Regions from separate parts of the Paraburkholderia sp. ZP32-5 genome, predicted to be linked through region 1. Evidence: riboswitches for the same ligand, from Rfam matches in the RefSeq annotation. Region 1 holds a riboswitch; each other region holds the start of a gene.

Region 1 (3,583 bases):
AGCCGACCGGAAAGCCGAGAATCAGCGCGGGCCTCGGCGCGCCGGCGTCGAGCAGGTCGAGCAGATGGAACAGCGCGGTCGGCGCATTGCCGATCACGACGACGCTGCCGGCCAGACGCGGACGCCACAATTCGAGCGCGGCAGCCGAGCGGGTATTGCCGATGTCGCGTGCGAGCGCGGGCACGTCCGCGTGAGTGAGCGTACAGATCACGTCGTTATTCGCGGGCAGCCGCGCGCGCGTGATGCCCTGCGCGACCATGCCGGCATCGCACAGGATCGGCGCGCCGAACGCGAGCGCATGGCGGCCGGCACTGCCGGCGCCGTCGGAAAACGCGAGGTCGTCGATCACGTCGACCATGCCGCACGCGTGAATCACGCGCACCGCGAGTTTTTCGAGGTCGGCCGGAATGCGCGACAGGTTGGCTTCCGCGCGGATCGTCGCGAAAGATTGGCGATAGATCTCCTGACCGTCGCGAATGTAATCAAGCATCGGGGTAGCTCCGGGCGAGGCGCGCGAGCAGGGCGGCGGCCTCGTCGATGGTCAGTTGGGACGCGACGCGCCGGCCGAATCCGGCGCAGCCGTCGCGGCGATACAGGTCGTAGCGGTCGGGTTCGACCGCGAGCAGCGTGTACGGCGCGCAATGGGCAGCCGCGCACGAACGCGCGCAGCCGCTCAGATGCACGTCGACATCGGCGGGCAGTTGCGCGGCGAGTTGCAGTGCGTCGTTCTTGGTGTCGGCGAGGCCTTTCGCGCAGCCGCTCGAACCGGCGCATGCGATCAGATGCGCGATCGGTTGTGCGGCATCGCAGGCGAGGCCGAGCGAGATCAATTCCGTTAGCACGGCGGTGGCGGCTTGCGTCGGGATATCGGGCAGCAGCACGCTTTGCCACGGCGTGACGTGTAGCGTGCCGTTGCCATTTCGTTGCGCGAGGTCGGCGAGGCGGTTCAGCGTGGTCGCGTCAAGACGGCCGAGCGGTGGCTGGCCGCCGACGTGCGATAGGTTCGCGTTGTGTTGCGCATGGGCGCCGAGGCGCAGCGATGCGTCGGCGGGATTTTCTCGTCGCCAGTCGCGCAGCGTTGCGTCGCGCGTGAGCGGGAAGTTGACGTAGCGTTGCGCGTGCAACAGCAAGGTGTCGGCGGAATGCATGGCGAGCAGGTCGCGCATGCGGGTCGTGTCGGCGGCGGCGAGATCGAGGAACGTGTGCAGCAACGCGCGCACGAGCGCGGGCACCTGTGACGGAGCAATCGCGGCGAGTGCGCCGGTGCCGTTCGCGTTGTCATCAGGCGATTCGTTGGTGTTTGTTGCCGGCCCTGGGCATCCAGCGAGGCCGAACACGAAGCGCACCCCATCTTCGTCAACCGATGCCGCAAGCCACACGTCGTGCGGATGATCGACGCGCGCGAGCCGTTCTCCACCATCGACGAGCAGCGCGAATTTCGGCGACAACGCCGCGAAGCGCGCATCGCTTTGCAATAGCGCGAGCAGTTCGGTGCACAGCGGCGTGGTGTCGATCAGCGCGTGCCGGTCGCGGCCAGCGGCAGGGCTGATCATCACGTTGCGCACGTCGTCGGCGGAACTGAGCGCGGCATTCACGTGGTTTGCGTCGCTTGCCGTCGTGGAAGAAGCAGAAGAAGGGGACGCCCCTGCGTACGCAGCACCCGAAGCCGGCCCCATCCCCGCGTCAATCAACGCCGCGCTCAACGCAGCCTCATGCCCTTCACGCACACCGCGCACTTGCAGATTCGCGCGATTGGTCAGCTCGATCACGCCGCTCGCGTGCCGCGTGCTCGCGGCGGCGATCGCGCGCGCCTGCGCGGCGCTCAGCACGCCGCCCGGCAGCTTGACCCGGCAGATGCCGCCATCGCGCGCGGCGACGATGCGCAGCAGCCCCGGACACGCGGAAGCGCGCGGCGGCGTGGCTGCATCGGGTAAAGCAGTGGAGGGCAAAGCTCGATTCAAGACGGACACCGGATATAGCGTCGCGCGACGGCCCGAGCAAGCCGCATTGCGGACTTTGCTGCGGCATCGGTACACCCCGCCCGATGTTGGCTGGCACGAACAGTTTCGCCGGCAGGTCTCCTGGCTCGCAGGTCATGGTCCGTCGCAGCCTTCCCGGTCAAACCAGTGGCGCGTAGAGCAGACGGACTCGCTGCATACAGTTGCGGGGGCAGCCACATCATTGCTGTGTTCCCTCTTCGGCCCCGAAGGGCACCGGCGGCTGTATTATGCCTTTTTTCGAACCGCGCCACGAGGCTGGACGCTTTGACTGGCGTGGCTCGGCACACTTTTGACGAGCCCCGATGAGGATGAATGCATGCAGCCCTGGCTGACCGTAGTGGGTATTGGTGACGACGGTTTCGCCGGTTTGGGACGGTCTGCGCGGCGTGCTTTGCTCGACGCGTCGGTCGTGTATGGCGGCGAGCGGCATCTGGCGATGCTGCCCGCGCGTCTGGCCGCGCGCCGCGCCGCGTGGCCGCGTCCGTTCGATCTCGCGCCGCTGCTCGCCGAGCGTCCTCAGCCGGTGTGCGTGCTCGCGAGCGGCGACCCGATGCTGTTCGGTGTCGGCGCGACGCTCGCGCGGCAGTTGCCGGTCGGCGAACTACGCGTGCTGCCGGCGCCGTCGTCGTTATCGCTGGCGGCCGCGCGGCTCGGCTGGCCGTTGCAGGAGGTCGCGACCGTGTCGCTGGTGGGTCGGCCGCTGGCCGCGCTGAATACGCATCTGCATGACGGCGCGCGCATCTTCGTGCTAAGCGCGGATGGCCACACGCCCGCGGCGCTCGCGGCGGCACTCGCCGCGCGCGGTTTCGGCGCGACGCGGATGAGCGTGCTCGAACATCTCGGCGGCGAGTTCGAACGGCGCATCGATGGCCGCGCGGATCAATGGTCGGCCGGCGAACTGGCCGCGCTGAATCTGATCGCGCTCGACTGCCGCGCGGCGGCCGACGCGCCGCGTCTGCCGCTGACCAGCGGCCTACCCGACGACGCATTTATCCACGACGGCCAGTTGACCAAACGCGACGTGCGCGCGATCACGCTCGCGCGTCTCGCACCCGCTCCCGGCGAATTGCTGTGGGACGTCGGCGCGGGCAGCGGCTCGATCGGCATCGAATGGATGCGCGCGCACCCGAGTTGCCGTGCGATCGCAATCGAAGCCAACGACGCGCGGCAACGCTTCATCGAACAGAATCGCGATGCGCTCGGCGTGCCGGGTTTGCAACTGGTGGCCGGCCACGCGCCCGCCGCGTTGCAGGGGCTGCCGGCGCCGGATGCGGTGTTTATCGGCGGCGGGGTGACCGAGCCCGGCGTGCTCGAGACCTGCTGGGAACAGTTGCGCGACGGCGGCCGGCTCGTCGCGAACGCGGTCACGCTGCAAGGCGAAGCGGTGCTGGCCGCGTGGCGCGAACAGCATGGCGGCTCGTTGACGCGTATCGCGCTCGCGCATGCACAACCGCTCGGCGGCTTCGATACATGGCGCCAGGCGTTGCCGATTACGCTGCTCGAAGTAGTGAAGCCGGCGACTTCATCGGCCGATTCGTGATGCGCGAAGAGACTCCCGAACAACCGGCGCCGCTACGCAGCGG
Region 2 (3,583 bases), 250 kb from region 1:
TCCGCATTTTGCGGGCCGCCCTCGCGCAGATAACGCCACAACTGCTGGCACAACTCCGCGCTCGCGGTGCTGCGCGCGAGCAGATTCGGATCTTCCTGCAAGTCGCCGGAAAACATCGCGAGCGTTTGCTGCTTGCGCTGCGCGAGCGCGACGACCTGCTCGATGCCGTACGGCCAGTACGCTTCGCCGCCAAGATGATCGACCACCACGACGCGCGCATGCTGCAGCACGTCGTCGACATAGAAATCGACCGAGGCCGGCTGCCGCAGATACGTGACGTTCGCGAGCCGCACGCTCGGGAAACCATCCCCGAGACGCGGCACGACGCTCGCGAGCAGCGACAGTGTGGTATCCGCGGAACTGAGCACGACGATATCGGCGGGCTGCTGATCGATACGGATCACGCCCTGCGTATCGTCGACGAAGCCGCCCGGCGTCGTGCGCAACAGATGCATGGTCGCGCGCCCGTTACGCGGCAGCGTTCGACGTCGCGCCGAGCGCCGCGTCGAATGCCTGCTGCAAGGTGGACTGATCGAGGTCTTCGCCGATCAGCACGAAGCGGCTCGAATAGCCGTCGCCGCCTTCGCCGGCCTGCCAGCGCCGGTCGAAATAGCTGTCGAAACGGCGGCCCACGCCCTGGATCACGAGCCGCATCGCCGCGCCCGGCAACGCCGCAAAACCTTTGACGCGGTAGATCGTGTGGTTTTCGACCAGCGTCTGCAACGCGGCGAGTGCGGCTTCGCGCGACGGCACGCTCGCTTGCACGACGACCGAATCGAACTCGTCGTGATGATGATCGGGATCGTCGGCGGAACCGTGATGATCGTGGCGCAGATGGATGGTTTCCTCGGACGCGGCTTCGAGACCCAGCAGCGTGTGCAGATCCAGCTCACCCCTATGCGCGCGCACGATCTTGACCTGCGGCGGAATCTCGTCACGGATCAACGTTTCCACGGCGCTTTGCTGCGCATCGTCGAGCAGGTCGGTCTTGTTCAGAATCACCAGATCCGCGGCGGATAACTGGTCTTCGAACAGCTCATGCAACGGCGATTCATGATCGAGATTCGGATCGGCCTTGCGCTGCGCATCGACTTCGAGCGGATTGTCGGCGAATTGGCCGCTGGCGGTGGCCGGTCCATCGACCACGGTTACCACCGCGTCGACGGTGAAGCCGTTTCTGATCTGCGGCCAGTTGAATGCCTGCACCAGCGGCTTCGGCAATGCGAGGCCGGATGTTTCGATCAGCACGTGATCGATCTCGCCGCGACGCTCGGCGAGCTTTTCCATCACCGGGAAAAACTCTTCCTGCACGGTGCAGCACAGGCATCCGTTCGCCAGTTCATACAATTGCCCTTCGGTTTCGACGCCGTTTTCATCGCAGCCGATACCGCAGCCCTTCAGGATCTCGCCGTCGATGCCGAGTTCGCCGAACTCGTTGACGATCACCGCAATGCGCTTGCCCTCCGCATGCTGAAGAATGTGCCGCAACAGCGTGGTCTTGCCGCTGCCGAGAAAGCCCGTGACGATCGTGACGGGAATCTTGCGCAATTGAGTTTGCATCGTGAGGTCCATCGGTAGACGTTGCATGGGTGCGCCGGTCGGTTCGCGTGTCGGTCCAGCAGCAACGGCGTTGTCCGCGACATGGAAAGCGCACGGAAAACGCCCGGAGACACGACACGCGCAAAAACGCCCGGAAACACAGAAAGCAAAGTGAAGTCATGAACGCGCCGCCGCATCCCCGCGGCGTACGTCCTGCATCTTCGGGCCGGTATCCGGGCTGGCGAAAGCGCCGCTTCCCCTTCCCGGCCGAGTGGTTTCTCGCCCAGTGGTGATATGCCGACGCGGCCTTGCGCGTGGACATCGAAGCCGGCTCCGCGGCGCACGGCCGTAAGGCCTGCACCGCTTTTCGCTTACCGTTGCGGGGACAGCACAGGTTAGCCCGCTCCAGAGCAGATGGGCCCCCTGTTTCCCGTTTAACTGCCCGCGCACGAGCGCGCGGGCGAGCACCAGAAGTGCGTGCGAGTGTAGGCCCGCAGCCTTGCCCAGTCAAGAAAGCACGCGCGATGAAAACCGCCGCCGACGCTTATCCGGCAAGGCCCCGTGTGCTATCGTATGCGCGCGTTTGGTGCCCGCATATGCGCTCGCATGTGCAGTTAAACGGGAAACAGGCAACGCATCATGCGTTCAACCTGTGCTGTCCCCGCAACGGTAAGCAACCTGCGGCGCGCGCCTCGATTCTGGCGCGCCGCGCATGCGTTTTTTGATGCCACTGTCCTGTGAATCGACGAATCCGCGCGATCTCGCGCGTATCTTCGTCATTCCACGTCAAGGACGGGAAGGCAAAGCGCGTGAGGTCGCCAGCCCGGATACCGGCCAGACGCGGTGGCGGCGCCGCGTGCAGCACCTGCACCGATCGCGCCGCCGGCCGCCGGAATCCGCGGGGAACGGATGTGAAGGCGTTCAAGCATGGCATCGCGCGTCCGTGGCGTTTTCCGAACTTCAGAGGAAAGCGCCGCCCATCACGTGTGTTGCCGCGCCCGGATTCGCAGTACCGCATGAACTCGATCTGCACCATCGCGCGCGCTATCGCGCAGCGCTTCTCTCGTCCCACCATCGCATGGCGCACGCCATGCTCGCTGCGATGACCCGCGCCTGGCTGATCGGCGCCGGCCCCGGCGACGTCGAACTGATGACGCTGAAGGCGACCCGCGCGCTCGCGCAAGCCGATGTCGTGCTCGTCGACGACCTCGTGAATCCGGACGTATTGCAGTTCGCGCACGCCGATGCGCTGGTCGTGCATGTCGGCAAGCGCGGCGGGCATCCGTCGACGCCGCAGGCCGATATCGTCGCGCAAATGCTCGCGCATCTGCGGGCCGGGCGCAACGTCGCGCGCCTCAAAGGCGGCGACCCGTTCGTATTCGGACGCGGCGGCGAGGAATTGCAGGCGCTGCAGGCCGCCGGTATCGATGCCGAAGTGATCAACGGCATCACCGCGGGCATCGCCGCGCCCGCGGCGCTCGGTATTCCAGTCACGCAGCGCGGCTATTCGCAGGGTGTGGTGTTCGTCACCGGCCACGGCGCCGGCAGCGACGAGCCGGACTGGGCCGCGCTCGCCGCGACGCGCATGACACTCGTGATCTATATGGGGATGCGGCGTCTCGGCGAGATCGCCGACGCGTTGCTGGCGGCCGGCATGGGCGCCGATACGCGCTGCGCGGCGATCGAAGCGGCAACGCGGCCCGAGCAGCGTCACGCGCTCGCTTCACTCGGTGAGCTTGCCGACGTGGTCGAACGCGCGGGGCTCGGCTCGCCTGCGATCGTCGTGATCGGCGCAGTGGCGTCGCTCGCGCTCGCACGCGATGTCGCTCAACGCGAGCATGCTGCTGACGCCAGTGATCCAGCAGCAGGTCATCTCAGCGACCCAACCCAACAACACCAGCGTTCAACAAAAACGCTAAGCGTAGGCATCGGTTGCCGCCTGCACACCCCCGCAGCGGATATCGAAGCCGCCGTACGCCACGCGCTCGGGCCGCATGCGTTCGAACAGATCGGCGCGATCGCGACGATTGACATCAAGGCGAAC
Region 3 (3,583 bases), on a different contig from region 1:
CTCATGCGCTTGCCCGAACCGGCGCGCGCATTACTGCTGCTGCCAGCCGAGCGTGACATACGCACCGCGCCCCGGCGAGTTGTACGAGTAGGCCGTTTCATAGTCCTTGTTCAACAGGTTCTGGATTTGCGCGCTGACCCACCACGCCTTCGTGATGTTGTAGCGCGCCGACAGATTCACGACGCCGTAGCCGCCGAGGTTGCCGTTGCTATCGACGCTCGGACCGCTGACGATCCACTCTCCACCGACGCGCCATACGCCGATGCTGCGATTGATCGCGAGCGAGCCGAAGCGTCGCGCGCGCCGCACGAGGTCGACGTCGTTGTCGAGATCGACGGGGTTTTGCAGCGTCAGCGACGCGCGCACGTCGGTCTTGCCGACATGACCGCTCCACGATCCCTCGAGCCCCTGCACCTTCGCATGGCCGACGTTCTCGGGCAGATAGATGCCGGGAGTCGTCTGCACGTAGTCGATCAGATTCGTATAGCGCGTCTGGAATGCGTTCAAGCGCATCACGCCGAGCGCATTCGACGCGTACTGCAAGCCTGCTTCCACGGAATGACTGCGCTCCGGCTGGATCGATGGATTACCGCTCAACGGATAGTACAGATCGTCGAAGCTCGGCGCGCGAAACGCATCCGAATAGCTTGCGGTTGCCTTCCAGTGCGACGTGATGTCGAAACCGTAGCCGAGATAGTAACTGTTCGCTCCGCCGAAATCGGAATACTGGTCGCGCCGCACATTGGCCTGAATCTGGTTGCGGCCGAACCTCGCGGTATAGCCCGCGAACACCGAATCGACATGACGCTCGGGCGCGCCGAACGTATCGGAGTCGAGGCTCTGGTCCAGATGTTCGTAGCCGATCTGCAGCTTCTGATGCGCGGCGAGCGCGAAATCGTTCTGCCACGTGTACTGACGACTGTCGGTATCGAAGCGGCCGTTATAGACGCCGTTGGTATTCGACACGCTCCGATCGTCGCCCTGGGCGACCGTGAAGTGCGTGGTCCACCAGTCGGTCAGCCTGCCGTTCGCGAACACCGACACCTGACTCACCTTGCTATACAGGTTGTTCAGATCGGTCGGCACGCCATACGCGTTGTCGTAGCTATTGTTGCCGTTCGACTGCAAATAGCGCACGCCCGCATCCCAGTTGTCGTTGAACTTGTGACGCAGCGATGCCGAGATGCTCTCGTTCAGATAGCCGTTCGCATTCGGATTCGCGCCCGGCGCCTGGCTCGGGTTGATCGACGAAAAGCCATCGTCCCTGGTGCGTGCGAGTGTGATGCTGAAGGTCGTGCGGCCATCCCGATCGAGCGCGCCGTTGGCGCCGAGCGTTTGCGTCTGCGTGTGATAGCTGCCGTAGCCGACTGAAAAGTTGAAACGCGGCGGATGATCGCCGCCGTCCTTCGTGAACACCTGCACGACGCCGCCGATCGCGCCCGATCCGTATAACGCGGACACGTTGCCGTTGACGACTTCGACATGATCGACCTGATCGAGCGGAATCTGCGAGATCTGCGCGCTGCCGAGGCTCACCGAATCGACGCGCACGCCGTCGATCAACACTAGCGATTGCGTCGCCGACGCGCCGCGCAACGAGAGGCTCGCGCTCGAACCGGGGCCGCCGTTGCGCGTGATCTGCGCGCCGGGCGCGAGTTGCAGCAGGCCTGGCAGATCGGTCGCGGTGGTGTCGGCGATGTCCTGCTGATCGAACTGCGCGGTTTGCGGAATCGCATCGGTGAGCGCTTGCGGTCCGCGTTCGGCGGTCACGACGATCGGCGCAAGTGCGGTGACCGCTTCGGCGGCGGCGAGGTTCGCATCGGTGGGAGCGGTTGCCGCAGTGACAGACGAAGATGAAGACGGGGATGAAGCGCCGGCCGGCACGGCGGACGCCGAAGCCGCGGGTTCAGCGCTTTGCGCATGCACGACGAGCGGCAGGCTCGCGAACGCGAGCAACGCCGCGCGGGCGATGGGGGACTGCATCGGATGATATTCCTGTGAGTGGCGGGCGCGGCCCGCTTCCCCGCAGGCCGACGCGTAACGAGACGTCCCCCCTGTTTGACGTTCTGATGGGCGACGTGCTCTCCCTCTGGCCGGTATCCGGGCTGCGACGCATCGGTCCCGCCTTCCCACGCGTGACGCGCAGTGGCACACTCGCAAGTTAAGCTTCGAACCTGCGTTCAGGACCGACCTGCATGTGAACATGCGGTCGCTTACCGTTGCGGGGGCAGCGCAGGTTCGCGTCCGCGGTGTTCGACACCCCGCGCGTCCTGCTTCCCGTTTAACTGCGCGCACGGAAACGCGCGCGCGAGCACCAGAGTGCGGCAAGTTTAGGAGCGGCCTCGATGGGCGTCAAGAAAGCGTGCCCGCGAATAGCCGTTCCGTAAAACGCGGGCTATTGTCCGGCGGGTGACGTGTTTTTTATCTTATGGTCGGGAAAAAGCGTGCAAGAAGCGATGTTGTTACGTCTCGAAACGAGACAATTGTCGGAACCTGTAATATTCCGCGCTAAAATGCGATGTCTTTAGAGGACGCAGCACATGCTCACCGAACTCGAATCACTCTCCCAGAATATCGGCAAGCTGATTGCGATCAGCCAGCGCCACAACGAAGCGCGGCTCGCGCTCGAAGAGCAGCTCGCGCACTCACGTGCCGAAGTCGAGGCCACCCGTGCGGAACTCGCGCAATTGCGCGCGGAGCGCGACGCGCTGCAAGCCGAACGCGACACACTGTCCGCCAAGATCGACGACGCGCAGGTGCGCCTGAATGCGATTCTCGAAAAATTGCCGCGCGCACGCGCGAGCAGCGAACCGGATAACCAGCTCGATCTGCTCGACTCTGGCCATCCCGAAGGCGAAGAAGCGGAAAGCGACGTCAGCCGCCACGGAGAAAACGCATGACCACCAAGCAGATCGAAGTCTCGATCCTCGACGTACCCTATCGTCTCGCGTGCTCGCCGGAAACCGAAGGCGCGCTGCTCGAAGCGGTGGCGCGCGTCGACGCGGAAATGAAAAAAATTCGTAGCGCGAGCAACGTGCGCGGCACGGATCGCATTGCCGTCATGGCTGCGCTGTCGCTGGCATCGGAACTGCTTAAGCTGCAAAGCAGCGTAAGACACGGAGAAGCATTTCCCGCTGAAGAAATCCGGCGTACAATGCAGCAAATGAACGATCAGCTAGGTACTGTGATCCAACAGTACAGCATGTAGCAAGCGTAGCAGCGTGCCGGTTTCGAACCGGTCACGTGCTCAACGAAGTGGCTCGAATGCAGTACCCGTGTGTCACTTTTCTGAAGTACATGAGAAGATCACGGCAAGCATTTGAGTTCAATCGTTAAGTGATTGTGTTGTAGCTTTATCGGTTTAGCTTCCCTGCCTGGTTCGCCAAGGTCATATATTCCTTGAACCAATGCCATGTGCACGGTTGCGGAAATTTGTAGCACGGGCGTGCGCGTCACTCTGTCTGATGTACCCGAAGTGTTGCTAACTGCGACCAATTCTGAACCCTCGGTTCAGGATGCCGGCCTAGCGGCTAAGGCGGGGACCTTATCTGGAACGGCATCGGACTTCGGTTCGATGCCGTTT

The links. Region 1 has a riboswitch for cobalamin ahead of cobG (precorrin-3B synthase). Riboswitches for the same ligand answer to the same signal wherever they lie in the genome.
Region 2: it holds a riboswitch for cobalamin, as region 1 does, so the genes downstream of both, cobW (cobalamin biosynthesis protein CobW) here and cobG (precorrin-3B synthase) in region 1, are expected to answer to the same signal.
Region 3: it holds a riboswitch for cobalamin, as region 1 does, so the genes downstream of both, L0U82_RS03870 (TonB-dependent receptor domain-containing protein) here and cobG (precorrin-3B synthase) in region 1, are expected to answer to the same signal.

The regions. Positions count from the first base shown of each region.
Region 1 covers NZ_JAJEJP010000002.1:1,610,274-1,613,856, reverse strand. The annotation lists gene L0U82_RS25880 (precorrin-8X methylmutase) at 1-490, opposite strand, end outside; gene cobG (precorrin-3B synthase) at 483-1,961, opposite strand; cobalamin riboswitch at 2,055-2,233, opposite strand; gene cbiE (precorrin-6y C5,15-methyltransferase (decarboxylating) subunit CbiE) at 2,317-3,540, shown strand; gene L0U82_RS25865 (cobalt-precorrin-5B (C(1))-methyltransferase) at 3,540-3,583, shown strand, end outside.
Region 2 covers NZ_JAJEJP010000002.1:1,361,318-1,364,900, reverse strand. The annotation lists gene cobN (cobaltochelatase subunit CobN) at 1-455, opposite strand, end outside; gene cobW (cobalamin biosynthesis protein CobW) at 469-1,560, opposite strand; cobalamin riboswitch at 1,747-2,025, opposite strand; cobalamin riboswitch at 2,107-2,392, shown strand; partial or broken gene cobA (uroporphyrinogen-III C-methyltransferase) at 2,642-3,406, shown strand; gene L0U82_RS24815 (cobalamin biosynthesis protein) at 3,467-3,583, shown strand, end outside.
Region 3 covers NZ_JAJEJP010000001.1:905,669-909,251, reverse strand. The annotation lists gene L0U82_RS03870 (TonB-dependent receptor domain-containing protein) at 31-1,983, opposite strand; cobalamin riboswitch at 2,075-2,334, opposite strand; gene L0U82_RS03865 (ATPase) at 2,541-2,900, shown strand; gene L0U82_RS03860 (cell division protein ZapA) at 2,897-3,208, shown strand; RNA gene ssrS (6S RNA) at 3,365-3,546, shown strand.